DNA from 4 places in the Methylobacterium sp. J-001 genome. Region 3 is predicted to be linked to each of the others. Evidence: predicted binding sites of a transcription regulator. Region 3 holds the regulator's gene; each other region holds the start of a gene.
The links. The regulator PhoB, encoded in region 3, activates phosphate uptake and scavenging genes when phosphate is short. The targets are predictions, from matches to a motif close to TGTCATNNANCTGTCAT.
Positions count from the first base shown of each region.

Region 1: a site for PhoB is predicted at 3,454-3,470, ahead of MKK65_RS13745 (calcineurin-like phosphoesterase C-terminal domain-containing protein). Genes of this name have one in related genera too.
Region 2: a site for PhoB is predicted at 3,490-3,506, ahead of MKK65_RS23490 (alkaline phosphatase D family protein). Genes of this name have one in related genera too.
Region 4: a site for PhoB is predicted at 3,280-3,296, ahead of MKK65_RS28450 (ceramide glucosyltransferase). Genes of this name have one in related genera too.

Region 1 is NZ_JAKSYN010000116.1:33,769-40,886, forward strand. It holds gene MKK65_RS13725 (cold-shock protein) at 1-94, opposite strand, end outside; gene MKK65_RS13730 (hypothetical protein) at 411-800, shown strand; gene MKK65_RS13735 (hypothetical protein) at 801-1,004, opposite strand; gene MKK65_RS13740 (type 1 glutamine amidotransferase domain-containing protein) at 1,149-1,727, shown strand; gene MKK65_RS13745 (calcineurin-like phosphoesterase C-terminal domain-containing protein) at 1,755-3,413, opposite strand; gene MKK65_RS13750 (murein L,D-transpeptidase) at 3,555-4,853, opposite strand; partial or broken gene MKK65_RS13755 (copper chaperone PCu(A)C) at 5,196-5,633, shown strand; gene MKK65_RS13760 (DUF1465 family protein) at 5,994-6,524, shown strand; gene MKK65_RS13765 (MetQ/NlpA family ABC transporter substrate-binding protein) at 6,572-7,118, opposite strand, start outside.
Region 2 is NZ_JAKSYN010000196.1:96,851-103,968, forward strand. It holds gene MKK65_RS23475 (PAS domain-containing protein) at 1-162, opposite strand, end outside; gene MKK65_RS23480 (rhomboid family intramembrane serine protease) at 469-1,290, shown strand; gene MKK65_RS23485 (CBS domain-containing protein) at 1,420-1,851, shown strand; gene MKK65_RS23490 (alkaline phosphatase D family protein) at 1,877-3,448, opposite strand; gene MKK65_RS23495 (patatin-like phospholipase family protein) at 3,600-4,583, opposite strand; gene hisI (phosphoribosyl-AMP cyclohydrolase) at 4,580-5,002, opposite strand; gene folE (GTP cyclohydrolase I FolE) at 5,110-5,946, opposite strand; gene MKK65_RS23510 (iron-sulfur cluster assembly scaffold protein) at 6,196-6,657, shown strand; gene yidD (membrane protein insertion efficiency factor YidD) at 6,664-7,008, shown strand.
Region 3 is NZ_JAKSYN010000115.1:70,527-77,644, forward strand. It holds gene pstS (phosphate ABC transporter substrate-binding protein PstS) at 1-602, shown strand, start outside; gene pstC (phosphate ABC transporter permease subunit PstC) at 687-1,664, shown strand; gene pstA (phosphate ABC transporter permease PstA) at 1,677-2,573, shown strand; gene pstB (phosphate ABC transporter ATP-binding protein PstB) at 2,596-3,411, shown strand; gene phoU (phosphate signaling complex protein PhoU) at 3,729-4,451, shown strand; gene phoB (phosphate regulon transcriptional regulator PhoB) at 4,616-5,311, shown strand; gene MKK65_RS12820 (protein-disulfide reductase DsbD family protein) at 5,329-7,118, opposite strand, start outside.
Region 4 is NZ_JAKSYN010000214.1:12,910-20,027, reverse strand. It holds gene MKK65_RS28455 (autotransporter domain-containing protein) at 94-3,243, shown strand; gene MKK65_RS28450 (ceramide glucosyltransferase) at 3,402-4,550, shown strand; gene MKK65_RS28445 (DUF1045 domain-containing protein) at 4,577-5,263, shown strand; gene MKK65_RS28440 (chloramphenicol acetyltransferase) at 5,256-5,888, shown strand; gene MKK65_RS28435 (nuclear transport factor 2 family protein) at 6,096-6,470, opposite strand; gene MKK65_RS28430 (winged helix-turn-helix transcriptional regulator) at 6,634-6,987, shown strand.

The sequences.
Region 1 (7,118 bases), on a different contig from region 3:
AGATGTGAACGAACACGTCCTTGCCGCCGTCATCAGGCTGGATGAAGCCGTAGCCCTTGGTCGCGTTATACCACTTCACAGTGCCGGTATTCACGTAGGGTACCTCGTTCGTCCATAGGTCACGCGCACGGCGAGAATGCCGCGCGATGCACCACGGTCTTGCTGGGTTGGCCAGTGTGGCAGGGCGCGAGACGCTGGTCGCTTGAACGCGCCGGTCTCGGTGGGAAAGCCCCCCGGAGCTCTATTTAGGCGCTGCCTGCGGCGGCAACAAGGCATCTTAAACGCGGCGTCTCGGTCGCAGGTCGAACGGGGCCGGCGGGACGGCGCGGCGCCCCCTGTGATTTCCGGCACTTCCGATGCATATACGGAACGCGGACAGACAGTTAAGGCGCGTGGCTCCCGGGCGATACATGGCAGGCATTTCGGTCTCGCTGGATGGCGCGAACATCCAGCTTTCCTTCCAGAAGGACGATCAGGCGACGGCGGTGGTGATGGATGCCCGCGCGGCCCGCGCCCTCGTGCGCGCCGTCGGTCAGTTGCTCACCGCGATCGACGACAGCGACGAACCGGACCTCGGCGAGGGCCTGGGCGACGAGGAGGTTGCGATGCTCGACGTCACCTCCTCGGCGATCGAAGTCGGCACCGACGAGGAAGGCCAGGCCGTCGTCGCCCTGCAGGCCGGCGCGCTGCCGCCGTTCCAGCTGCGCCTGACGGACGAAGAGGCCCGCCACGTGGTGACGAGCCTCTCCGAAATTCTCAGTGCCCCGCGCGACGTTCGCACCTCGCACGGCGGCCACTGATCACATCCGGGTGCCCGGATCGGTCGGCGCGCCGGGGAAGACGTCCGGCTCGGAGCCTGGGCCGCCCGGCTCGCCGATACCGGGATCATTCACCGGATAGGGCGTCCGCGGCCCGGTCGGCCCGATATCGGGCTCCTCTTCGGGCAACGGCGGCGGGGGCGGCAGATCGCCGGGCGTAGGCTCGGGGAGGCCGGGATTGGCCATGGCGGTCTCCTGATGGTTTTCGGGATGCCGCATCAACGGGCCGCCTTTCCATGGGTTCCGCGCGCCGGACTGCCATGTCGCGCGTCCCGGAACAGCCGCTACCGACTTCGGTTGATCGGGGAGACCCCCTCAAGGAGGCCCGCCATGACCGATATCCGCCAAGCCAAGATCCTGATCCTCGCCACCGATGGTTTCGAGGAGAGCGAACTGACCGTGCCGCAGGCCAAGCTCGCCGAGGCCGGCGCCACCGTGACCGTCGCCGCTCCGCAATCGCGCGAGAGCGAGGGCACGATCCGCGGTTGGGACAAGACCGATTGGGGTAAGGAGGTCGCAGTCGACCTCGATCTCGACCGGGTCGACCCGGCCGCCTACGACGCCCTGGTCCTGCCGGGCGGACAGATCAATCCGGACAAGCTTCGGCTCGAGCCGAAGGCGCTCGCGGTGATCAAGAGCTTCCTCACCTCCGGCAAGGTGGTCGCTGCGATCTGCCATGCGCCGTGGCTCCTGATCGAAGCCGGCGCGGCCAAGGGCCGCGATCTCACCTCGTTCGCCTCGATCCGCACCGACGTGATCAATGCCGGCGGCCGCTGGCACGACAAGGAGGTGGTGACCGATCAGGGCATCGTCACCAGCCGCAGCCCGGAAGACCTAGACGCCTTCTGCGCCAAGATCGTCGAGGAGATTCAGGAAGGCAGCCACGGCAGCCGGCAGCTCGCGGACTGAGGATCCGCGCGGCTGACGGCCTGACCGTCAGCCGCGCGCGCCGTCGCCCGTGACTTCCAGCACCGCGCAGGATCGGATCGACCGTCCGTACTCGTCCGTCCCGTCGATCGTTACCCGATGGGCGCCGGGCACGAGGTCGTCGGGCAGACGTGCGGTCCAGATATGGGTCGAGGGCGTCGCCTGGACCCAGCTCTTCTTGGTCTCGGGGTAGCGCGCGTAGAGTTCTGTTACGAACGGGTCGAGGCGTCGGGTGCGCGCCAGCGGCTCCGGCGCCCGGTCCCCGATCCGGACCGTCAGGGTCGTCCGGGGGCCGCCGTCGAAGACGTTGACCACGAGATTGGTCGAGGCCAGCGCGTCCTGCGGGACCGGCGGCCGCAGCGCCTGCATCGGATGGCTCGCCCGGACCATCTCCGGAGCGGCGGGGCGCAGCTCGCTCTCGAAAGCAATCCGCATCGTCGCGTCCGGCTCGCCCTGGGCGGGGACGAAGCGCGTCGTGTAGGCGGTGCCGCGGATCGAGAGCACGTGGAAGCCGTTCGGGGTGCCGTCGCGGCTGTCGGCGGAGGGGATGCCGGTGCGGGTATCCGGCCCGCTCCACCAGGAGCCGGACACGGCGGTCATCACATGGTGGTGGTGCCCCTCCGCCAGATAATGATGCTCGGTGGTGTGGGTGTGGCCGGCGAGGCTGAGCACCTTGCGGCCCGCCAACACGTCGAGGAGCGCCGCCCGGTCGATCGTCGCGCTGCGCGGGTCGTCGCCGGTATCGGTGACGAGCGGGATGTGGGTCGCCAGCACGATCAGGTCGTCCGGCGGGATCTCGGCCAGGAGGTTCTTCAGGAAGGCGAGAGTCCGCTCGCCGATATGGCCCCGGTAGGTGTTGGCCCCCACGGGGACCGGCGGCCCCATCCACTCGACATTGTCGAGCATCACGAACAGCGCGCGCCCGTGCCGGAATGCGTAATTCGGCGCCCCGAACACGCGCTTCCAGGTCTCGCGGCTGTAGCGGGCATCCGGGGCCTGCATGTTGAGGTCGTGGTTGCCCGGCAGGCTGTACCAGGGCAGCCCGATCCGCCCGACGATGCGGTTGGAGCGGCCGTAGAGCGACAGGTCGTCGAACAGCACGTCGCCCGTGGTCAGGCCGAAGGCCGCCGGGATCGCCATGGCCCGGGCGACGGCGGTGTCGCGCACATGGTCGAGCTCGAACCGGCTCTCGGGCTGCGGATCGGTGAACAGGATCACGTCGAAATCCGCGGGCTCGTCCACCCGGGTCAGGGTGAAGTCGATCGAGGCCGGCAGTGGTCCGGTGGGTGCGAGGCCCTTGTAGCGCAGGCCCAGGCTCGCGGGCGTGCCGCCGGGCTGGTGGATGTAGGAGTGCTGGGGCACGTTGTCGGCGTCCCGCGGCAGGGCGTAGCCCGGCGGCTTGATCACGAAGACCGTGCCGTCGCCGGGCATTGGCAGGCGATAGCGTCCCTGGCCATCCGTGCGCGCGACCTCGCGGCCGTTGGAGACCAGCACGCCGGGCAACGGCGCGCGCTCAGCGCCCGCCGCCTGGACGGCGTAGACGATGCCCGTGGCCTCGCCGGATTCCTGCGCTTCGGCGCGGCCAACCAGAAGCGAGAGGGCGGCGGCACCGGCCAGGGTCTCCCGGCGCGTGAGGCATCCGGCGGCTGGGATCGAATCGCGCGTCATCGGGGGCTCCTGCTCGGCGGCAAAGGCCAAGCAGAGGCGTTTGACCGCCCGATGACAGTACCGGTCCCCGAACGCGCGAGGCCCGCACCCCGGGCGGGGTACGGGCCTCGGACGAAACCGCAGGCGTGAAGCGCGGTGCGCTTACTCTTCGTCGCCGGGCTCGAAGGTCTGGGGCAGCGGCTCGGCGCTGGCGACCGGGGTCGGCGCCCCGATGGTCGAGGGCACGTTCACGCCGTCCCGCTTGTAGATGTCGTCGCGGAACTGCACGAGGCCGTCCGGGGTCGCCCAGGCGGTGATGTAGGTCCAGTAGACCGGCACCGGCTGCGCGATGTTGGCATCGACGCGCTTGCCGCTCTCAATGGCCTGCTCGACCTGCTCGCGGCCCCAGCCGGGCGTGTCCTTCAGGAGCCAGGTGATGTATTCGCGCACGTTCTGCACGCGCACGCAGCCCGAGGAGATGAAGCGGAAATCGTCGCCGAACACGCCTTTGGTGTTCGTGTCGTGCATGAACACGCCATAGGGGTTCGGGATGTTGATGCGCACGATGCCCATCGAGTTGAAGTCGGCACCCGATTCCTGCCGGTAGGTGTAGCGCGTGCCCTCATCCGAGTTCCAGTTGATCGAGCGCGGCGAGACCTCGCCGGTGCTCGACAGGATGTGGATCTTGTTGTCGGTGAGGTAGTTCGGATCCTTCTGCATCTTTGGGATCAGGTCCTTCTTCACGATGGAAGCCGGGACCGTCCAGGTCGGGTTGAAGTTGATCTGCGTCGCCTTGGTATTCATGATCGGCGACTGGCGGTCGATCTTGCCGACGCCAGCGGCGTGCAGCGTGACGACTTGGCCGTTCTCCACGGTCTCCACCAGGGCGGCCGGGATGTTCATGATCACGAAGCGCCGGCCGAGATCGCCCGAATAGGAGCGCAGGCGGACGACGTTGGTCTCGAGTTGGTGCAGCCGCACGTCGGCGGGCACATTCATCGCCTGCTGGGTGGCGAGGCTCATCGCGCCGGTCTGGCTGAGGCCGTGACGGGCCTGGAACCGCTTCACGCCGGCCGCGACATAGGAATCGTACACGCCCGAGCCGCCGGCGGCCGGATCGAGGTCGCCGGTGACGATCAGGCGTTGGCGCACCGCGGCCACCGCCGGGCCCTTGGCGCCGACGCGCAGGCGCTCGGCGCCGGAGACCGGGCGCCAGCCGCCGCGATTGACGATCTCCCGGTAGCGCTCGACCATCTGCTCGGTCGCCGACACCGTCTGGGGTGACAGGATCGGCACGGTCTCGCGCTGCACCTGCATGCCGGCCGGCGAGGCGTAATCCTGCGCCCATTCGGCTTGGGCATAGTTGCCCTGGTCCCGGGCCTCGGCGGCGCCCAGGCTGAGCGTGCCGAGCGCGGCCACGCCCAGGATGGCGGTGAACCGGTTTGTTGCCTTGATGCGCATCAGTCGCTGGCTCTTGTCCGGAGTTCGTCAGATCATGGCGAGAGCGGGTGTACTCGGTCGCCACGGTGTCGGGATGGGCTTAAGACTCCCTATCGAAGGGGCCGGATTGTGGCATCGGCGTGCGCCAACGCACGTCGCGGCCGGCTGCGGCGCGGCGACAGCAGTCACCAGAGGCCCTGTGTGGCAGAGATGCCACCGCCGGGCGCTCCAGACCGGGATCCTCCGGCCGGTGCCTCGCGCCGCCGCGGCGGTCGCGGGCCGCTGACTTCAAGAAAGCAGGACGCAAGCATGCCCATGAAGATGTTGTCCGCGGCCCTCCTCGGCCTCGGCCTGTTCGCAGGCGCCGCCCAGGCGGATCCGATCAAGGCCGGCGACCTCACGATCGAGACCCCGTGGCTGCGGGCCACCCCGAACGGCGCCAAGGTCGCGGGCGGCTACGTGCGGATCGTCAACACCGGCTCGGCCCCGGACACGCTCACCGGCGCCGCGGTGCCGTTCGCGAAATCCGGCGAGATCCACTCCATGTCGATGGAGGGCGGCGTGATGAAGATGGCCCCGGTCCCGGGCGGCCTGACGATCAAGCCCGGCGAGACCGTAGAGCTGAAGCCCGGCGGCTATCACCTGATGTTCGAGGGTCTCACCGGTGCCCCGAAGGCCGGCGACACCGTGTCCGGGACGCTGACCTTCCAGCGCGCCGGCGCGGTGCCGGTCACGTTCTCGGTAGCGCCGGTCGGCGCGAGTGCACCGGGCGGCGGCGCTCAGCATCAGCACCAGCATTAGCCTCCGGTCCGGCTCGTAGATCCATCGGTGTCACACGTTGCGCGTGTCTCGTAAGAGGCCGCGCAACTGAATATCGCGCGCTCTCACCCCGCTGTTCACGGGACGCTGGACTTGCACACGGGCATTTCCAGGCCTGACCGCAGGCAGCACGTATTCGCCGGCGTCCAGATCTCCTTTCGAATGCTTGCGCAGGGCCACGCCTGCCATATCTCTACAATCGGCCGGCTCATTAAGGTTAAGAAAGGTCTAACCCTGATGCCGCCGCGGTTCGGCGCTAGGATTGCGGCGTCGTCCGAGAGCCATGGCCGGAATGTCCCGGTCCGGGACGGCTAGGCCCGTCGGCGGCACAGGAGAGGCAGCATGAACGGCTTCGATGTCACGTTCCGAGACGATCGGGACTGGGTCGATTTCGGCAAGACCTACGTCAATTCCGAGGCGTTCAAGACGCTGTTCCGCGACGGCATGCTGCTCGTGGAGGAGACGGCGGCCTATCTCGATGGCGAGGGCCGGGACGAGTCGCGGCTGGTGTCGCGCGATGCCACGCTGAGCTACGCAGCCGAGAGCATGCGCCTCACGACGCTGTTGATGCAGATCGCATCCTGGCTCCTGGTGCAGCGCGCGGTCTCCGAAGGCGAGATGACCCCGGCGGAGGCGCTTCAGGAAAAGCACCGGGTCAAGCTCGGCAGCACCGAGCCACCCAAGCAAGCCGATTTCTCCCTGCTGCCGGTGCGGCTTCAGCAGCTGATCCTGCGGGCGCGGCGCCTGCACGCCCGCATCCTGCATCTGGATTCCCTGATCACCGACGACCGCCCGACGCCGATGCCGGTGGAGAGCCCGGTGGCGGCCCAGCAGGGGCTGCTCCGCATGGCGTTCCGGTTCCGTGAAGGGTGAGGGCTTCTGCGCGGTCGAAGCCTTCAAGCCCGACCGCGCGCGATGCTTCAGAAGGCCGGCAATTCCCCCGGCCGCTTCGCGGTGATGTAGGCCCGGATCGTGTCGTTCTGGTAGGCGTGGACGAGCTTGGGAACCCAGGGAGCGTTCCTGTCCGTCTCCCGCACCGCGATGAAGTTGTTGTACGGGTTGTTGACCGACGACTCGATCGCGATGGAATCCTGACCCGGCTTCAGCCCGGCGCCGACCGCATAGTTCGTATTGATGATGGCGGCGTCGAGGTCGTCGAGGCTGCGCGGCAATTGGGCGGCGTCGATCTCGCGGAACTGCAGCTTCTTCGGGTTGTCGATCACGTCGAGCACGGAGGGCAGGATGCCGACGCCGTCCTTGAGCGTAATCAGCTTCTGAGCCTGGAGCAGCAGCAGGGCCCGGCCACCGTTGGACGGGTCGTTCGGGATGCCGATTGACGCGCCGGTCTTCAGATCGCCCACGGCCTTCACCCGCCGGGAATAGAGGCCGATCGGCGAGACGATCGTGTCGCCCACCGCCACGATCTTGTAGCCCTTGGCCTTGATCTGTTCCTCCAGGAAAGGCTTG
Region 2 (7,118 bases), on a different contig from region 3:
GATCGTGGCTGCGCGCGTGGCCATGTCGAGTTCCAGGATCAGGCTGTCGGCCAGCAGATGCCGGATCTCGCCCGGCTCGATCTCGGCACGCTCGGGCGCGGCGCGCTCACCGCGCAGGCGCTCCCAATAGGCATGGAGCATGCGGCTCGTGGGATGTTTCATCGGAGTCCCGGATCGATACGCCTGTTGTCCGTCCCTGGATCGGTTTGGCACATCCGCGTGGAACGAGCCGGAGATCCAGGGCGATCTCGGGCTTCCAGCGCATTCGCCGTGCCGCCCGGCTCAGGATTCTGCCGGGATCGAACGCGGCGCGATGCCGGGGGGCCTGGAGCGGGTCCTACGGGGGCGGTGATCAAGGCGATGGTCGACCGCCCTCAATGCCGCGATGAAACCCAAACATCGCCCGAAAAGGCTTCAATACGTCGCCGGGACTTGCCCGAACCCCTGTCGCCCCGACATGGTGCCGGGATGGACGCCTCCCCTGAATTCCCGCGCCAGAGCCGCGTGCCCGTGTTCAACATGCCGGGGGTGGTGACGCTCTCGATCGGATTGCTGATGGCGATCCAGGCGGTGCGTGAGTTCCTGCTATCGGACATGTTCGACATCCGGGTCGTCCTCGACCTGGCGCTGGTGCCCGCCCGCTGGACCGTGTGGTTCGATCCCGGGAAGGCCGCCGATGTGATCCAGGCGGCGGCCGGAATCGGCGATCCGGACATGGAGGCGGCCCGCGAGGCCTTCGCCCGCTACATCACCTCCGAGCATGCGCTGCTGCCTTGGACGCTGGGCACCTACGCCCTGCTGCACGGCTCCTGGATGCACGTGATCTTCAACAGCGTCTGGCTGGCCGCCTTCGGGTCGCCGGTGGCCCGGCGCTGTGGCGCCTGGCGGTACTTCCTGATCGCCCTCGCCGGAACGGTGGCCGGCGGCGTGCTGCACGTGCTGATCGATCCCCTCAGTGCGGGGCCGCTGGTCGGCGCCTCTGCGGGGATCTCGGCCCTGATGGCGGCGGCTGCCCGCTTCGTGTTCCAGCCGCCTGCCTCCGGGTATGCCGGACCGGCCTGGCAACTGCCGCCGCACCGGCCGGCCGAGACGATTCCCGAACTCCTGCACAATCGGACCGCGGTGGCCTTCCTGGCGATCTGGCTCGTCACCAACCTGCTGTTCGGGCTCGTGAGCGTGCCGCTCGTGGGCGAGAACGCCGCGATCGCGTGGGACGCGCATCTGGGCGGCTTCATCGCGGGCTTCCTGCTGTTCCCGCTGCTCGATCGGCGCGAGACGGCCCCCTCCTAAGCACCTTGCCAACGCGGCGGTTCGGTCACACACTCACCAACATGTGAACGAGCCGGGGCCAACCCGGACGACAGCGTATCGATGGCGCCGCGGCTGACGGCGCCCAGGCCGCGTCACAGGGAGAGAGCCATGACCGTCGCACGCATCCTCGCCGAGAAGGGGAGCTCCGTCGTCACCGTGAGCCCCGACAAGACTCTCGAGGAGGTGATCCAGATCCTGGCCGAGAAGCGGATCGGCGCGCTCGTGGTCGCCCATTCCAACGGGGCGGTGGCCGGCATCATCTCGGAGCGCGACATCATGCGGGCCCTGGCCCGTCACGGGGGCGCGACCTTCGACGCCCCCGTCTCGGACCACATGACCACCCAGGTCACGACCTGCGGCCGGAGCAGCACCATCGAGGAGGTGATGGGCCTGATGACCGAAGGGCGCTTCCGTCACGTCCCGGTCTGCGAGGACGGCCGCCTCATCGGCCTGGTCTCGATCGGCGACGTGGTGGCACGCCGCATCGCCACCGTGGTGGCCGAGCACCAAGCCCTGCGCGATTACATCACCATGGCGTAGGCCCTGCGACGGCCGGGCGTCGCCCTCACGCCTTCGCGGGGTCGAGGGTGACGTGCCAGAGGTCGGTATCGGCCGCGTCCTTGAGGGTCACGGTCATCTGCTCGGTGGCGCCGTCCACCGCGACGTGGCCGAAGAACTGGTAGCCGGCGGCCGGGGACAGGTTCACCTGGCCCTTCTCGGGCGCCTTCACGTAGCGCAACTGCGGGCCGAACGTGTTGTCCAGCGCGTTGGGGCCGAAGGTGCCGGCGTGCAGCGGCCCGGAGACGAACTCCCAGAACGGGTCGAAATCCTGGAACTGCGCCTTGTTGGGGTCGTAGTAGTGGGCGGCCGTGTAATGCACGTCCGCGGTCAGCCAGACCGTGTTGCGGATCTTGGACTGCTTGATGAAGCGCAGCAGGTCGCCGATCTCGAGCTCGCGCCCGAGCGGCGGCCCGTCGCCCTGCGCCACTGCCTCCGAGCCGAAATCGCGGTCGACGTCGTAGGTCACCACGAGGCCGAGCGGCATGTCGGCGGCGATCACCTTCCAGGTCGCGCGCGATTCGGTGAGCGCCCGCTTCAGCCAGGCGATCTGCTGCGGCCCGAGGAAATAGGCGTCGGGGCCGTATTCCGTCTGCCGATTCTCGCCGTTCGGGCCCCGGTAGGAGCGCATGTCGAGCATGAACACGTCGACCAGGGGGCCGTAGGCGATCTTGCGGTAGACCCGGCCGGGCTCGGCCGGCTCGAAGCGCATCGGCATGTATTCGTGGAAGGCGCGGGCCGCGCGCAGCTGCATCGAAAGCACGTTCGGGTCGGCGTATTTCTTCTTCAGGTGCTCGGCCCGGGTGAGCGGCTCGCCCGGCCACCAGTTGTTGGTGACCTCGTGGTCGTCCCACTGGGCCAGGATCGGCACGGCGGCGTTCATCGCCAGCACGTTCCGGTCGGTGAGGTTGTACTTGTGGCGCCCGCGGAACTCGGCGAGCGTCTCGGCGGGCTTCGAGACCTCCTCGGTGACGCGGTTGCGCCAGAGGCTGCCGTCCGGGAGTTTCACCTCGGCCTGGATCGGCCCGTCGGCGTAGATCGTGTCGCCGGAATGGATGAAGAAGTCCGGCCGGTTCTTGAGGATGGCCGAGTAGATCGTCATGCCGCCGCGCGTCTCGTCGATGCCCCAGCCCTGGCCGACCGTGTCCCCCGACCAGCAGAACGAGACCGAGCGTTTGTCCGCCGGCGCGGTACGGAACCGGCCGACCTGCGCGGGGCCGACGATGGTCGGTGCGGCGACATCCTGGAGCCGGACCCGGTAGAACACGTCCTGCCCCGGCGGCAGCCCGGTCAGCGCCACCTTCACGGTGCCGTCGCTCTCGGGCAGCGCGTCCGCGAAGACGCCGCCGCGGATCTCGGCGAAGCTCTCGGTGGTCGCCCACTCGATGATCGCCCGGGCCGGCCGGTCCGAGCGCGCCCAGACCACGGCCGAATCCGTGCCGACATCGCCGGACTGGAGGCCGTGGCTCAGGAGTGGCCGGTCGGCGGCCCGGCTCAGGCCGGGACGGGCCAGGCCGGTGGCCATCCCGACGAGGCTCGCGCCTCCGGACAGGAGGATCTGACGGCGGCTCGTATACATTGGAAGCCCTCTAGGTCGATGAGGGCCCATCGCAACCGGCGGCGACAACCGCATGACGATCCTGGCGCGCCGCCGATCGACAGGACGTCGAGGGCGCGCGCCGCCGACGGGGATACCGGTTCGGCGCAAGCGAGCGCGTCGAACCCCGAATCTAGGCCCGCGCGGCGGCGCCGTTCACGACGGCGCGGATCCGGGGCAGGGCCGCCCGCGCCGCCCGGTAGCCGATATCGATCCCCTCGGCGGCCTTGTGGAAGTCGAACAGTCCGAAGCGGGCCACGTCCGGGCCGATGGCCACGTCCGGCGGGTCGCGCTCCAGCCGCGCCCGGGAGATCCGGTCCTGGGTGATGTTGAAGGCGCCGAGCACCACCCGGGCGATGCCCGGGACCGGGATCTCGGGCTCCTGGGGCTCGAAGCCCGGCAGGCGCTCGCGGATCACCTGGAGGAAGCGGCGGCGCGGGGCCGGCGTCGGCACCTCGTGCACCACCGGGCCGCCGGTATCGCCGTTGAGGTTGACGCAGATCACGAGGTCGGCCCCGAGCGTGCGGGCAAGCGCCACCGGCACCGGGTTGACCAGGGTCCCGTCCATCAGCACGCGGCCCTCGTGGGTCACCGGCGGAAACAGGCCCGGGATCGCGTAGGAGGCCCGCACGGCCTCCACGGTCGAGCCTTGGGTCAGGCTCACCTCCAGGCCGCTGCCGAACTCGGTAGCGACGCAGCCGAAGCGGATCGGCAGGCTCTCGATCGGGCGCGAGCCGAGATCGGCGAACAGCCGCCGACGCAGGCGGTTGCCGGCGATCAGCCCGGATCCGGGAAAGCGCGGATCGATCAGCCGGACCACCCGGCGCCGGGTGAGTTCCCGCGCGAAGCTCTCCAGGCGGTCTAGGCGCCCCGCAGCGTAGCAGGCGCCGACCACGGCTCCGATCGAGCAACCCGCCACCACGGTGGGATGGATGCCGCCTTCCTCGAGGGCGCGGATCACCCCGATATGGGCCCAGCCCCGGGCCGACCCGCCGCCGAGGGCCAGCCCGATCCGGGGACCGGCGTTGGGAAGGGTCCGGATCGGCTCGACGGTGCCGGGGAGGATGTACGGGATGGCCGGACACGCTTGCCACTGCAAGGCAAGGGACGAGCTCATGCCCCGGCAGCCTCCAGGGTGACGGCGCCATCCGCCCCGCGGACGACGCGGCGGTAGAAGCAAGCCCGGCGGCCCGTGTGGCAGCAGCCGCCGTCGCCGCCGACCTCCACGCGAATCAGGAGCGCGTCCTGGTCGCAATCGACCCGCATCTCGACCACGCGCTGGATCTGCCCGCTGGTCGCGCCCTTGTGCCAGAGTTCCTGCCGGGACCGCGACCAGTACCAGGCCTCCCCGGTGGCGATGGTCCGCGCCAGCGATTCGGCATTCATGTGGGCGAGCATCAGCACCCGCCCGTCCTGGGCGTCGACCGCGATGCAGGCGACCAGGCCGTCCCGGTCGAAGCGCGGGGTGAAGCCCGTGCCTTCCTCGACTTCGGCCCGGGTGCCGGGGGGATCAAACGCAGTGTCGCTTGCGGTCATGGCGGCAAACGCTAGTCCGGTGAAGCTTGAGTCGAGGCTATGGGGTGTAGGCTCATCGATGAAAGCCGCGTGACGGTCGCGGCCTGATCGGGCCATCCGGCCTGCAGTTACTTCGTGCCGCCGCGCACCAAGGTGAGGAAGCGCACCTGCTCGCTGGCGTCGTCCTTGAACACGCCGCGGAACTGGCTGGTGATGGTCGAGACGCCGGCCTTCTGCACGCCGCGCATCGCCATGCAGAGATGCTCGGCCTCCACCATCACGGCGACGCCGCGGGGCTTGAGGATGCTCTCGATCACGTCGGCGATCTGGGCGGTCATCGTCTCCTGCGTCTGCAGGCGGCGCGCGAAGGTGTCGACCACGCGGGCGAGCTTCGACAGCCCGACGACGCCGCGGGTCGGATAATAGGCGATGTGGGCGAGCCCCATGAACGGCACCATGTGGTGCTCGCAATGGGAGTAGAACGGGATGTCGCGCACCAACACGATATCCGAATAGCCTTCGACCTCCTCGAAGACGCGCGCCAGCAGGGCCTCGGCGTCCATCTCGTAGCCGCCGAACAGCTGTCCGAACGCCTTGGTAACCCGGGCCGGGGTGTCGCGCAGGCCCTCGCGGGTCGGATCGTCGCCGGCCCAGCGCAGGAGCGTGCGCACGGCGGCCTCGGCCTCGGCGCGGCTGGGACGGCCGGTCTCGATGCCCTCGGGCACGCGGGTGGCGGAGGCGGGCTCCGGCGCAATCTCGACCGCTGCGGGGCGGCCGTCATCGACCGGTCGGTTATCGTTGCGCATGCCCGTCAGACTCTGTCCCAGATCTCGCCCATCGACGCCGCCACGGTCCAGACCGTTGCCCTCGCCCCGGTAGGACAATGATTTAAGCGCGGCATCCATGGCATCTCCGGCCCGCGCCACACGGGACTTCATCGTGGTGCTATCAGGCTTGGCATACATCGTCGGATCGCGTCGGGCTGAGAGGGAGATCCCGGGCTCGAAGCAGGTTCGAGCCGGCGCCCCGGTTGGACTTGAGCCGTGGGAACTACCTTGGCCGTGGGCGCGACCCTGGTCGACGAACCGCCTCCTCGCGAAGCGACCGCTTGCGGCCTATATCATTGTTCGCGCGGCAACACGCAATGCACACGTCGCGCGGCAGAATCCCGATGGGCAAAAGCCGATCGGATGACGCACCCGGCCGAGGCCCCGATGCTCGACGACATCTATAACCGCCGTATCCTTGAACTGGCCGCCGACATCCCGCGGCTGGGACGCCTGGAGCAGCCCGACGCCAGCGCCACCGCGCATTCGCGCCTGTGCGGCTCCACCGTGACCGTCGACCTGGTGCTCGGCGCGGATGGCCGTGTGGCCGATTTCGCCCAGGAGGTCCGGGCCTGCGCCCTGGGTCAGGCCTCCTCGTCGCTGATGGGCCGGCACGTGGTCGGCGCCACCGAGGATGAATTGCGCAGCGTCCGGGAGACCATGCGGGCGATGCTCAAGGCCAACGGCCCGACCCCCGACGGGGCCTGGGCGGATCTCGCGGTCCTGGAGCCGGTGCGGGAGTTCAAGGCGCGCCACGCCTCGACGCTGCTGACCTTCGACGCGGTGGTCGATGCCCTCGACCAGATCGCGGCCAAGCGCCAAGTCCCTGCCAAGACGGCTGCCGCGTAGGGACCGATGGTCCGGCGCGCGGCGCATTGGGCGATTCGCGCCTACCAGCTCACCCTGTCGGGCCTGATCGGCCGTCAGTGCCGCCATTGGCCGAGTTGCTCCGCGTATACCGACCAGGCCATCGCCCAACACGGGCTCTGGCCGGGCGGCTGGATGGGCTTTGCCCGGATCTGCCGCTGCGGCCCGTTCGGCACACACGGCATCGATCTCGTGCCGGACCGGCTGCCGGCGGACGCAGCCTGGTACCGACCCTGGGCCTATGCCCGCTGGCGCGGTGTCGAGGCACCGCCATCGCCCTTCGAGTGCGAGGCCGTGGGGTCGGAGGATGCCGGGCCCGGGCGCTCGGCTTAGGGAGGCGGGACGCAGCGTTCCGACGCTCCTGACGACCGTGCGCGGCAGCCTCACAGGCCGCATCCGATCGGACGCGCTCTGGCAACCGATCACGCCCATTCCGGTTGTCC
Region 3 (7,118 bases):
TCCCCGACGCCACCATCACCCCGGTCTACCGGTCCGACGCCTCGGGCACGACCAACATCTTCACGACGTACCTGTCCCAGGCCTCCGAGACCTGGAAGAAGGAGTACGGCGCGGCGACGACGATCTCCTGGCCGGTCGGGCAGGGCGGCAAGGGCAACGAGGGCGTGACCGCCACCGTCAAGCAGGTGCCGAACGCCATCGGTTACGTCGAATCCGCCTATGCCAAGCAGAACAAGCTGGCTTACGCCCTGTTGCAGAACAAGGCCGGCAAGTATCCGCAGCCGGAAGACAAGGCTTTCCAGGCCGCCGCCGCCAGCGCCGACTGGAAGTCGGCTCCCGGTTTCGGCATCTCCCTGACCAATCAGCCGGGCGACGACGCGTGGCCGATCACGGCGGCGACCTTCATCCTTGTCCACAAGGAAGCGACCGATCCGGCCAAGGCCGCCGATACGCTGAAGTTCTTCGACTGGGCCTACAAGAACGGCGACAAGCTCGCCGCAGACCTCGATTACGTGCCGCTTCCGGACAACGTCGTCGCTCTGATCCACGAAGAGTGGAAATCTGTGAAGGGCAAAGACGGTAAGCCCGTCTTCAACATGTGAGTCAGTTGGGGAGGGGGTTGCAACCCCCTCCCTCGCCTCGCGGCCCGCACCGCGCTACCACGCCCCCTTCGCAGAGAATCGCGGATGCCCGCTTTGACCGAGACGATTGCCCTCGCACGACCCCGCGCAGCCGCTGCGCGCAAAGGGCCGAGCCGGAGCCTCGACACCCTGTTTCGGGTCTGCTCCTACGGTGCCGCACTGTTCGTGCTCATCGTGCTGGCCGGGATCCTGGGTTCGATCCTGTATGGCGGCTGGCCGGCCTTCCGGGAATTCGGCTTCGCCTTCCTGACCTCCAGCGCCTGGAACGTCGGGACCGAGCAATACGGCGCCCTGGTCGCCGTCATCGGCACCGTGGCCTCGGCCACCCTGGCGCTTCTGATCGGCGTGCCGGTCTCCCTGGGGATCGCCGTCTACCTCACGCAGCTCTGCCCGGGCTGGGCCCGCAAGCCGGTGGCGATGACCATCGAGCTGCTCGCCGCGGTGCCGAGCATCATCTACGGCATGTGGGGCCTGTTCGTTTTCGCGCCCCTGTTCGCGCGCTTCATCCAGATCCCGGTCTCGAACCTGGTCGAAGGCATGCCGGTCGTCGGCACGCTGTTCTATGCACGGGTGCCGTCCGGTGTCGGCGTCTTCACCGCCGGCATCATCCTGGCGATCATGATCGTGCCGTTCATCGCCTCGATCGCCCGGGACATGCTCGACCAGATCCCCACCGTGCTGCGCGAGAGCGCCTACGGCATCGGCTGCACCACCTGGGAGGTGGTGCGCCACGTGCTGGTGCCTCAGGCCTCCGTCTCGATCATCGGGGCGATCATGCTCGGCCTCGGTCGCGCGCTCGGCGAGACGATGGCGGTGACCTTCGTGATCGGCAACGCCAACCGCCTCTCGGCCTCGATCTTCGACCCGAGCTCGACCATCGCGTCGCGCATCGCCAACGAATTCAACGAGGCCGACGGTCTCCAGCTCAACGCGCTGATGGCTCTGGGCTGCATCCTCTTCGTGATCACCTTCGTGGTGCTCATCATCGCCCGGCTGCTGACGCGCCGCGTCAAGGCTGCCTGAGGAGGGCTCACGATGGACGCGTCCAATCCCATGACCATCTCCGACGCCGCGCCGCGCCGCTCCGGGCGGGTCCGCCACAGCCGTCGGGTCGCCGACCGGGTGCTGCGGACAGCCTGCCTGGTCGCCACGGTGGTCGGCGCCGTGGTGCTCGGATCGATCCTGCTGATGCTGATCGTCCAGGGCGTGCGTGGCTTCACACCCGCCATGTTCATGCATCCGACCCCGGGCCCCGGCTCCGAAGGCGGCGGCATCGCCAACGCAATCCTGGGCAGCCTGGTGCTCACAGGGATCGGCATCACGATCGCAACGCCGATCGGCGTGATGGCCGGCACCTACCTGGCCGAATACGGCCGGTTCTCCAAGATCGCCGGGCTGATCCGCTTCCTCAACGACATCCTGCTCTCGGCGCCGTCGATCCTGATTGGCCTGTTCGTCTACACCCTGATGGTGCGGCCGATGGGGACCTATTCGGGCTGGGCCGGCGGCGTGGCGCTCGCCATCATCGCCGTGCCGGTGATCGTGCGCACCACCGAGGATATGATGCGTCTGGTGCCCGGCACCCTGCGCGAGGCCGGGGCTGCGCTGGGCGCACCGCCGTCGACGGTGATCATCAGCGTCACCTGGCGCGCGGCCTCGGCCGGCATCGTCACGGGCATCATCCTGGCGCTGGCCCGCATCGCCGGCGAGACCGCGCCGCTGCTGTTTACCGCGCTCAACAACAATTCCTGGTTCTCCCCCGACCTCATGGGCGGCGTCGCGAACCTCCCGGTCATGATCTACCAGTTCGCCCTCTCGCCCTATCCGAACTGGCAGAGCCTCGCCTGGGCCGGGGCGCTCCTCATCACCGCGACGATCCTGGTGCTGTCGATCATCGCCCGTCTCGTCATCAAGCCGCAGATGTCGCGCTAAGACCCTTCTCGAGGACACGACGATGAACGCCGCCTCCGCGATCCCCACGGTCGATCTCACCCGCAACCACGCCAACGAGGGTGGTGCGGTCCGGATCGCCGTGAAGGGGCTGAACTTCTACTACGGCAGCTTCCACGGGCTGAAGAACGTGGACATCAACTTCCACGACCGGCAGGTCACGGCCCTGATCGGACCGTCCGGCTGCGGCAAGTCCACCCTGCTGCGCTGCTTCAACCGGATCTACAGCCTCTACCCCGAGCAGCGGGCGGAGGGTCAGATCCTGCTCGACGGCCAGAACGTGCTGGATCCGTCCGTCGATCTGAACGATCTGCGCGCGCGCATCGGCATGGTCTTCCAGAAGCCGACGCCGTTCCCGATGTCGATCTACGACAACGTCGCCTTCGGGCTGCGCCTTTACGAGAAGCTGCCGAAATCCGAACTCGACGGGCGGGTGGAGCAGGCTTTGCGCAAGTCCGCCCTCTGGGACGAGGTGAAGGACAAGCTGCGCCAGCCCGGCACCGGCCTCTCGGGCGGGCAGCAGCAGCGCCTGTGCATCGCCCGCACCGTGGCCCAGAGCCCGGAGGTGATCCTGTTCGACGAGCCGACTTCGGCGCTGGACCCGATTTCCACGGGGCGCATCGAGGAGCTGATCGAGCAGCTGCGCGACGAGTTCACCATCGTGATCGTCACGCATAATATGCAGCAGGCGGCCCGCATCTCGCAGTTCACCGCCTTCATGTATCTGGGTGAATTGATCGAATTCGGCCCCACCAATCGGATGTTCATGAACCCTGTGGAGCAGCGCACCCAGGACTACATCACCGGCCGCTTCGGCTGAAGCATTCGACCGACAATTGAACACGGCTCATACGCAGCGCTGTGAGCCGCCATCAAGATGAGGAGGCGCGCCTGATCGTAAGATCGCCAGGCGCGACTTCGGAACAAGCCTCGTTGATACGGGAACATCGGCGGAGGCTGCCTGCTTGTCGATGCGTGTTGATTTCAGGGTGCGGATCCTGACCTCTCCGCATCATGTTCTCGACTGTGACAGGGACTGGGTACCGGGGAACGCGCCGCGGTATCCGTGATCGTAGCAGCGGGTTTCCGCCAGACCTCGCGGATCAAGGTTTGCGGGACGCCATCGAAGGATCCACCATGCCGGGCCATATCGTCAGCTCCTACGACACCGATCTGGATGACCTGCGCCGCTCGATCTCCGAGATGGGCGGCGTGGCCGAGAAGATGGCCGCCGAGGCAACCGACGCCCTGGTCCGCCGGGACGACACCCTCGCGCAAGCGGTGATCCTCGCCGACAAGCGTCTCGACGCGCTCCAGCGCGACATCGAGGAGCGGGCGGTGCTGCTCATCGCCCGGCGCCAGCCGCTGGCGATCGACCTACGCGAGACCATCTCGGCGATCCGCGTTTCCGGCGACTTGGAGCGGATCGGGGATCTCGCCAAGAACGTCGCCAAACGCGTCGTCGCGATCTCGGATCAGGCGCCCGCGCAGAAGATCGTCCTCGGCGTGCGCCACATGAGCGACCTCGCCGAGGCGCAGCTCAAAGATATCCTCGACGCTTATGCGAGCCGTGACGTCAAAGCGGCCTACGATGTCTGGGAGCGGGACGGGGAGATCGATGCGCTGTACAATTCACTGTTCCGCGAACTCCTGACCTACATGATGGAGGATCCGCGCAATATCTCGTTCTGCACGCATCTCCTGTTTTGCGCCAAGAACGTCGAGCGGATCGGAGACCACACCACCAATATCGCCGAGACGATCCACTATCTCGCAACCGGTGAGACGCTGGCCGGAGAGCGCCCGAAGAACGACGCGTCGAACTACGCGACGGTCGGTCCCGCCGCCACGGCCCCGTAACGCGGGGACCATGCAGCACACGATGCGGCCTGGGGGCAGAATGCGATGAGTGGCGCACGCGGGTTGAGGGATCGCGGCGTCTGTCGCACCATCTGCCTGCGCGCGCCATCCAACGCGGACGAGCCGTCCGGTGCCGTCTACGGAACAGGTTATCGAACGTGAGCATGCAAGTCCTGATCGTCGAGGACGAGGAGGCCCTGACCACCCTGCTGCGGTACAACCTTGAGGCCGAGGGCTTCCTGGTGGATTCAGCCGCGCGCGGCGACGATGCTGAGCTGCTCCTGGCCGAGCGCACGCCTGATCTCGTCCTGCTCGACTGGATGCTGCCGGGCCTCTCGGGGATCGAGCTGTGTCGCCGCATCCGGGCCCGGCGCGAGACCGAGCGGCTGCCGGTCATCATGCTCACCGCCCGGGGCGAAGAGGGCGATCGTGTCCGCGGCCTCGGTACGGGCGCGGACGATTACATCGTCAAGCCGTTCTCGGTCCCTGAGCTGCTCGCTCGGGTGCGGGCGCTGCTGCGCCGGGCCAAGCCGGCCCATGTCGCGGACCGGCTGGCAGCCGGCGATATCGAGCTCGACCGCACCGGCCACCGGGTCCGCCGCGCCGGCGAGGAGCTTCATCTCGGACCGACCGAGTTCCGCCTGCTCGAATTTCTGATGCTGGCGCCCGGCCGGGTCTTCTCCCGCGAGCAGCTCCTCGATGGTGTCTGGGGGCACGACGTCTATATCGACGAGCGCACCGTGGATGTGCATGTCGGGCGCCTGCGCAAGGCCCTCAATGCTCCGCGGCAGGCCGACCCGATCCGCACGGTGCGGGGCTCGGGCTACGCCTTCGACGAGACATTCTCGCTGGAAGCCTAGCTGCGCTCAGGGACAATTCAGCGGGTCAGAGCCGCGCTCTTGCCCGCGGCCGGCACCGTCTCCAGGGCTGACAGAACCGTCCCCTCGGTGAGGATCTGCGGCAGCACCTGCGGCTCGCCGCTTCCCGCGTAAAGCAGGTAGAGCGGCACGCCGCTGCGCCCGTGCTTCTCCAGGAGGCGGGTGATCTCGGGATTCTGGTTGGTCCAGTCGCCCTTCAGGTAGGTAACACCCCGGTCGGCCATCGCTTGTCGCACCGCCTTCGTCGAGAGCGATGTCGTCTCGTTGACCGCGCAGGTGATGCACCAGGCGGCGGTCATGTTCACGAAGACCGGCCGGCGCTCGTTCACCAGGGCATCGAGGCGGGCCTGGGTGAACGGCTCGACGCCGTTGGCGGCAGCCTGGGCGGGGGCAGCGGCTCGCTCGTGGCCGAGGCTCAGCGTCAGGGCGGCGACCGCCAGGATCGTCAGCACCGCAAGACCCTGAGCGATCCGCCCGGCCCGGGGGGCCGCGGCGTGTCCGTGCTCCCAGGCCCAGGCGGCAAAGCCCACCAGGACGAGGCCGAACAGCCCGGCGAGCAGCCCCTGCGGCCCCACCTGCTGCGCCAGGACCCAGACCAGCCAAGCCACCGTAGCGTAGACCGGGAAGGCCAGGACCTGCTTCAGGGTCTCCATCCACGCGCCCGGACGTGGCAGCGCCCGCAGGGCCGGCGGCCACAGGGTGAGCGCCAGGAACGGTAAGGCGAGGCCCAATCCGAGACTGGCAAACACGGCAAGCGCGACGCCGGCGCTCTGGGTCAGGGCGAAGCCCACTGCCGAACCCATGAACGGCGCCGTGCAGGGCGTCGCCACCAGGGTCGCAAGCACGCCCGTGAAGAACGATCCACTCAGACCGGAGCGCCGGGCCAGCCCGTCGCCAAGGCCGGCGAGCCGGCCGCCGAGATGGACCACGCCGGATAGGCTGAGGCCCATGGCCAGGAGCAGGTAGGCGAGCCCGGCCACCACGGCGGGCGATTGCAGCTGAAAACCCCAGCCGATCGCCGCCCCGCCGCCCTTCAAGGCGAGCAGCAGGCCGGCCAGCCCGAGGAAACTGACCAGCACGCCGGCCGTATAGGCGAGACCGTGCAGCCGCAGGCGGGCGGGACTCTCGCCCGCATGCCGCAGGAGGCCGAGCACCTTGATCGATAGGACCGGGAAGACGCAGGGCATCAGGTTGAGGATCAGGCCGCCGAGGAAGGCGAGCCCTGCCGCGGTAGCGAGGGTCAGGACGTCGAAGGCAGGGGCGGGCGGCGGCGGAGTCGCGGTTTCGGACGCCGTCGCCGGAGCCGGCAGCACCGGCTCGTCGCCATACGCGAAGGCGAGGCGGTGGCTACCGACGCCCGTCGCTTCCTCGACGGTCAGCACGCCGGGCAGGGCGGCCGGTGCCGGCTCAGCCGGATTGCTTCGGGCGAGGGTGAGATGCAGGCCGGATGCGTCGACCGTCATCACCTGGGCGGCGGCATTGTCGATCGCGGTCTCGGAATAGGGGAAGAAGGACGCGCCCTTGATCGTCTCGGGCTTGAGGCCGGTGGCGGCGAAATCGAGCTGCAGCGTATCGCCCTGGCTCGAGAGGCGCAGTGGCCAGAGCGCCGGTGCGGGCAGGGCGGCCCGGGCGCGCTCGAACAAAGCGGTCTGGCCGGCATCCGGCCGGGGCTCGCCCACCGGCAGGACCAGGGCGAGATCGGCGGAGCCGGGCACGCATTCGGTCTCGCAGACCAGATAGGTCAGCTTGGCCTGGATCCGCACCGGATCGGCTGGATCGAGGCTCGGCG
Region 4 (7,118 bases), on a different contig from region 3:
TCGTTTCCGCTAAATCACCCGCCGCAGGCCGAATGGCCGCAGGCTTGGGGGCCGGGAATGAAACTTTGCTACGGGGTCTCGATCGCGACCTTGATGGTCGCTGCATATAGTTCGGGTGTGCAGGCGCAGACCGCCAACACGACTGCATCGGATGTCAACGTCCTCAATCTGCTGGCCCCGTTCCTGTCGCTCAATGCGACGGCGGCCGGGCAGGCGACGCTGGACTTGAACCTGGCGCAGACAGCCGTGCTGAATAACGGCGCCGGGCTCGCCCGGCAGCAATTGGCGATCAGCGACAAGAACCTCCTGGCGTCGGCCAGCAACAACCTGTCCTCGGTAGGGCTCGGCTCTTATGGCGTTGCCGCCAATATCGGCGGCGGCCTCCCCGGCCAGAATCCGATCAACGGCCGCGTCCCGCAGCAGCGCATCGGCGGTCTCGGCCCGCAGCTCGGGCCGATCTTCCAGCGTGGCCTCGCCCAGGGCACCAACGGCGCGCTCGGCAGCGTGATCAATCTGCTGGTCGATGCCAACACGTTCACGGGCAACAACCTGGGCGTCGCCAAGAACTACTTTGCCAACGGCGCGGCCAACAACCCGAGCGTGACACCGGCCAACTACGTGGCGACACCCGCCGTTGCGCCGGCGGGCTATAGCCTGCCCAGAGCCAACGGCCTGCCCAACACCATCAACAGCGTCTACGACCTCGGCTACGGCGTCACGAACACGCAAGCCGGCCAGGACGTCTATGGATCCTCCCGGCCCGTTCAGGTCGCGCCGAGCCGCTTCAATGCCTTCGACCCGACGGCGCTCAACGGCATCGCCACCAACCCGTCCTTCCCGAGCGGGCACACCACCTACGCGTATACGAGCGGCTATCTGCTGGCGATGCTGGTGCCGCAGCAATACCAGAGCCTGCTGCTGCGCGCGTCCGAGTACGGCGAGAGCCGTATCGTCCTCGGCGTGCACTACCCGCTCGACGTGATCGGCAGCCGCGCGCTCGCCGCCTACGACCTCGCGCAAGCCTTCACCAACCCGGCCTACATCAACAACGCGGCGATGACCGGGCGGGCGATCAACATGCCGAGCCAGTTCGTCCAGGCCCAGGGCCAGCTTCAGGCCTACCTCGCCGCCCAGTGCGGCAACACCGTCGCGGCCTGCGCCGGCAGCGCCGCCAACATGGCCGGCAATCCCTATGTCCCCTCTGCCGCCAACCAGGCCGCCTACCAGGCCCGCCTGACCTACGGCCTGCCGACCCTCACCTTCGCCCAGGCCCCGCGCGAGGCCGCCCCCGCGGGCGGGCCGGACGCCTCGATCCTGCTCGCGCCCCTCTACGGCGGATCGACTTCGGCCGCCCGCACGCTCGCGCCGAACGGCGGCCTCTACGGCCAGCTTGCGACCGAGACGATCAACCAGATCGTGGTCAACACCGAGACCAACGCGCTCGCCGCCTTCTACGGCAGCCCGCTGAGCTACTGGAGCCGCATCGACCTGTATTCCGCCGCCGGATATTTCGGGAACGTCACCGGCACCCTGCGGATGGACACGAGCGACCGCCTCGGCATCGATGTCGGCATCGGCCAGGGCGGCGCGCTCTACGCCAATGGCACCATCGCCGGCACCGTCTCGGTCAATGCCGGCGGTCTGCTCGGCGGTTCGGGCTCCGTCGGTGGGATCGCGGCGCTGTCGGGCGGCACCGTGGCGCCGGGCAACTCGATCGGCACTTTGACTGTGGCAGGCTCGGCCGCCTTCGCGCCGGGCTCGGTCTACCGGGTCGAGGCCAACGCCGCCGGACAGGCCGACCGGATCGCGGCCGGGGGCGCCGCGACGCTCGCCGGCGGCACCGTGCAGGTGCTGGCGGCCCCGGGGGCGTACAACCCGCGCACCACCTACGCGATCCTGACCGCTTCCGGCGGCGTCTCCGGCCGGTTCGACGGGGTGACCGCGAACCTCGCCTTCCTGTCGCCGGGGCTGCGCTACCTGCCCGACGCGGTCGACCTGACGCTCACCCGCAACGACGTGCCGCTCGCCGCCAGCGCCACCGGCCGCAACGGCATCGCGGCGGCCAACGCGCTCCAGGCGGCGGGGTCCGGCCGGGCCTACGACGCCGCCCTGGCCTTCACCACGAGCGAGGCCGCCGATGGATTCCGGGCGCTGTCGGGCGACATCCATGCCGGCACGGTCTCGGCCGCCTACGAGACGGCGTTCTTCGTGCGCGAGGCGGTGCTCGACCGGCTGCGCTGGGGCGGCACGGCCGCGAGCCTGGACGGCACCCGCGTGCCGGCGGCCTACGCCGCCGACCTGCCGGGCCGGGCGCCGGTGGTGGCGAGCGTGCCGGTCCAGACGCTGGACCCGCGGGTGTTCGGCCTCTGGGGGCAGGGGTTCGGCGCCTTCGGCACGGCGGGCGATGGCGGCAACGCCTTCGACCTCGACCGGCAGATCGCCGGCTTCGCGCTCGGCGCCGACATCCGGCTGCCGAGCGGGCTGCGGCTCGGCCTGGTCGGCGGCTACACCGAGGCCAATCTCGACAGCGCCGGCCGGCAGGGCGGCGGGGCCCGGACGGAGAGCGCGACGCTCAAGAGCGGCTTCGGCGGCGTCTACGGCGACTATGCGTTCGGCCCGGTCTCGGTCCGGCTCGGCGCGCTCTACGCCGACACCGACACACGCACCCGGCGCAGCGTGCTCTACGGCCTGTCGGACAGCCCGACCGGGCATGGCGGCGGCCACACGGTCCAGGGTTTCGGCGAGATCGGCTATCGCTTCACGCTCAGCGCGCCGTCGGCCCTGGCGGCGCCGGACGGGCCGGCGCTGCAGCAGGCCTCGACCTATATCGAGCCGTTCGTGGGCGGGGCCTATATCGGCATACGGCGGGACGGCTTCGCGGAGACCGGGGGCGCGGCGGCGCTGGTGAGTTACGCGCGCGATTACGATCTCGGCGCAGTGACCGCGGGGGTGCGGGCGCAGAGCAGCCTGGATCTCGGCCTCGGGCTTCCGGTGAAGGCCTACGGTCTGATCGGCTACCGGCGGGCGTTCGGGGACGTGGTCCCGACGGCGCTGCTGAGCTTCGGCACCGGCCCGGCCTTCCTCAGCGCGGGCGTGCCGATCGACCGGGACGCGCTGGTGGCGAGTGTGGGTCTCGACCTGCGGGTGGCGCCGAACGCGACGCTGGGCGTGGCCTATACCGGCCAGGTCGGCGCCCGCGCCCAGGACCAGGCCGTGAAGGGCAATTTCACCCTCCGGTTCTGACGAACGCTTTCCGGGCCGCCGCGGCGGCCCGGGATCTGTCACACGACTGACGCCGTCCGGCCGCTAGAGCCGCGCCCGACCAGGCGCGGCTCTAAGTCGTTGATGCGACGCGCGCGCCGGCGAGCCGGGCCGATCACGCGCGTGAACGAGGCATCCGCATGCTTGACCCTACGGTGTCGGCCCTGTCCCTCGGCGCGCTCCTGGTTCTCGTCCAGATCGCCAGCATCGCGATCGCGGGGCGGCGCATCGGCAAGGTCCACGGGGCATCCACCTTCCCGGCCGGGGCCCCCGTGTCCCTGGTCCGCCCGCTCCACGGGATCGAGGCGTTCAGCGACGAGATGCTGGCCCGCAGCTTCGCTCTCGCCTATCCGGCCTACGAGCTGATCTTCTGCGTGGCCGACCCGGACGATCCGATCGTGCCGCGGGTGCAAAGCCTGATCGCAGACCACCCGCAGGTGCCGGCCCGGCTGATCCTCGGCGACGAGCGCGTCAGCGACAACCCGAAGCTGAACAACTGCCTGCGCGGCTGGCGCGCCGCCGCGCATGACTGGGTCGTGCTCGCCGATTCCAACGTGGCCATGCCGCCGGACTACCTCCAGCGGCTCCAGGCGGCTTGGCGGGATGAGACCGGCTTGGTCTGCTCGACCCCGGCGGGCGCCCGGCCCGGCAGTTTCATGGCCGAGGTCGAATGCGCCTTCCTCAACACCCTGCAGGCGCGCTGGCAATACGCCGCCGAGGCGTTCGGGCTGGGCTTCGCCCAGGGCAAGAGCATGCTCTGGCACAAGCCGTTCCTCGAGGCCCGCGGTGGCCTGCAGGCCCTGGCCTCCGAGATCGCCGAGGACGCCGCCGCCACCAAGCTGGTGCGCGCAGCGGGCAAGCGCGTCCACCTCGTGGCGAGCCCGTTCGAGCAACCGCTCGGGTCGCGGGGGTTTCGCGAGGTCTGGGCGCGGCAGCTGCGCTGGGCCCGGCTGCGGCGGGTGACGTTCCCGCTGTTCTTCGCCCCGGAGATCGGCAGCGGCGTCCTGCTGCCGGCGCTCCTCCTGGCGCTCTGGTCCGGCAGCCCCGTCGGGTTCGCGGGCGCTGCCGTCCTGGCGGCGCTGTGCTATGCCGCGGAATACCGGCTCGCGATCCGCGCGGGCTGGCATCGGGCACCGCGCATGCTGGCGGCGTTCCTGGTGCGCGACGCCCTGATCCCGGCGATCTGGCTGGGGGCCTGGGTGCGGAGCGCCATCGTCTGGCGCGGCAACGCCATGGATGTGCGCCCGCGCCGGACGGGCGTCGACCGCGCCTGCGCGCCGACGGCGTGACCGCGCCGGGAGCCGGAGACCGGGACATGACGCGCCGCTACGCCCTCTACTGGCTCCCCGCGCCCGGCTCGGGCCTCGCGGCCTTCGGCAACGCCGTGCTCGGCTACGACAATGCCGCCGGTGCCCCGGTCCCGCATCCGGACGGGCTCGGCGATCTCGCCGCCGTCACGACGGGCGCCCGGATCTACGGCTTCCACGCGACCCTCAAGGCGCCGCTGCGCCTCGCCCCGGCGGCCGAGGAGGACGACCTTCTCGCCATGGCCCGGGACCTTGCGGCCGGGCACCCGCCGGTGGCGCTGGGCCCGCTGGTCGTCGCCGCGCTCGGGCCGTTCCTCGCCCTGGTGCCCGAAGCCCCGCCGCCGGAACTCGGGCTGCTCGCCGCCGAATGCGTCGCCGCCCTCGACCCGCTGCGGTCACCGCTCTCGGAGGCCGAGCGCGCCAAGCGTCGCCCCGAGCGCCTCGATCCCCGCGGCCGCGCGCTGCTGGCCCGCTGGGGTTACCCGTATGTCTTCGAAGCCTTCCGGTTCCACATGACGCTGACCGACGCCCTGCCGGAGCCCGACCGCGCCGCCTGGCTCAGACGCCTGACCGAAGCCTACGCGGCCTCGAGGCCGGCGCCCGCGGTGATCGATGCCGTGTACCTCCTGTCCCAGGACGGGTCCGAGCCGTTCCGGCTCCTCGCGCGCCTGCCCTTCGGGGGCGACCATGGCTGAGCCGCATCTCGGCCTCGCTCCCGCAATCGATCCGAGCGCCCGGATCGTCGAGTGCCATCTCGGCCGCTACACCGAGATCGGCCCGCGCACGCGCCTGACCGAAAGCGTCCTCGACGATTATTCCTACATCGCCCAGGATGGCGAGGTGATCTACACCACCATCGGCAAGTTCTGCTCGATTGCCGCCAGCGTGCGGATCAACCCGGGCAACCACCCGATGGAGCGCGCAAGCCAAGCGCATTTTACCTACCGCGCCCATGCCTACTGGCCCGAGGAGGCGGATGAGGATGCCTTCTTCGCGCGCCGCCGGGCGAGCCCGGTGACCATCGGCCATGACGTCTGGATCGGCCACGGCGTGGTGGTCCTGCCAGGCCGAACCATCGGCACCGGCGCGGTGGTGGGGGCGGGGGCGATCGTCACGCGGGATGTCCCGGCCTACACGATCGTCGTCGGCAATCCGGCCCGGCCGGTGCGCCGCCGCTTTCCCGAGCCGATCGCCGAGCGGCTGGAGCGTCTCGCCTGGTGGGATTGGGACCACGAGCGCCTGCGCCGGGCGCTTCCGGACTTCCGCGCGCTTCGCATCGAAGAATTTCTGGAGCGGTACGCGAGCTGGGCGGGAGCGTAGCGCTCCGCCATGTCGAGCGTACGCCAAGGCGACGCACGGTCTGTCCTCGAGGCGGAACGCGCGAGCGGCAGCGGACTTAGAAAACCCGTCTCAGGCTTCGGCTGATCGTTCCCATCCGTGCATCTTCCGGAGCGATCGGGAGCCGATCATCCAGGGGTTCGATGCGAGCCACGCCCAAGATCAGGACGCTCCGACATCAGCATCCTCCTAAGCGCGCATTGATCGCGCGTTGATCGCGGCGGTGTCCGCGATCTGCCGGAATGCCACGAGGGATGCGTCGCGGACCGTCCAAACATGCGCGAAATCCGCTTCGCCGGGAACGCCGGACGGGCTGGAAATGCGATAGAGGCCGGTCGTGATGACGGTTTCGCCGTCGGCCATGAATGTCTTCGGATGTGTTTCGTAGGCGCTGAAATGCGCCTTCACGGATGGAAAGAAGCGACCGATGACGTCGTCCCGCCCACGATAGATCCCGCCCGCAGGAAAGCTCTCCAGCACCCGCCATTCGATGTCCGGCGACAACAGATCGGGATTTCCGGTCCGGTACCAGTCCTGCACGATTCTCAGTGCGCCGCTGTCCATCGTCATCTCCAGTCTTGCCGTCGATGGCTTCCGCAGCGGAAGCCTGACAGCACGCGGGACGCGTCCTGTTCTTCGACTTGCTGAATGAGAGACAGGATAGGTATCGTGCCGTCCTGCGCAAGAACGCACATGAACAGCAGATAGTGTCGATAAGGATACCACTATGGCGCGCACTCGTCATTCGCGTCTGGATTGCGGGCCCGGCTGCCCGGTCGAAGCGACACTTCAGTTGATCGACGGAAAATGGAAGGGCGTGATCCTCTTTCATTTGCTGGCGGGTCCGATGCGCTTCGGTGCGTTGCGACGGATCTTGCAAAACTGCACGCAGCGGATGCTCACCAACCAGCTACGGGATTTGGAGGCGGACGGGCTCGTCGATCGGACAATCTATCCTCAGGTCCCGCCCAAGGTTGAGTACAGCCTGACCGCCCGCGGCCGGACGCTCGGGCCCGTGATCATGGCGCTCAAGACTTGGGGTGAAACCCACGGGGTTGCGTCGGTACCGGACGCCGCCTGAGGGGACGCGGGCGCGAGGTCCCTGCGGGGCTCCGTGGACAGCGCCGACACAGATGCAGCGTTTGGCTGCGCAAGCCCCGTCGGACCGTCGCGACGGAAGACGCCGTCGCGCCGCCGGTTGTCCAGGCGCCA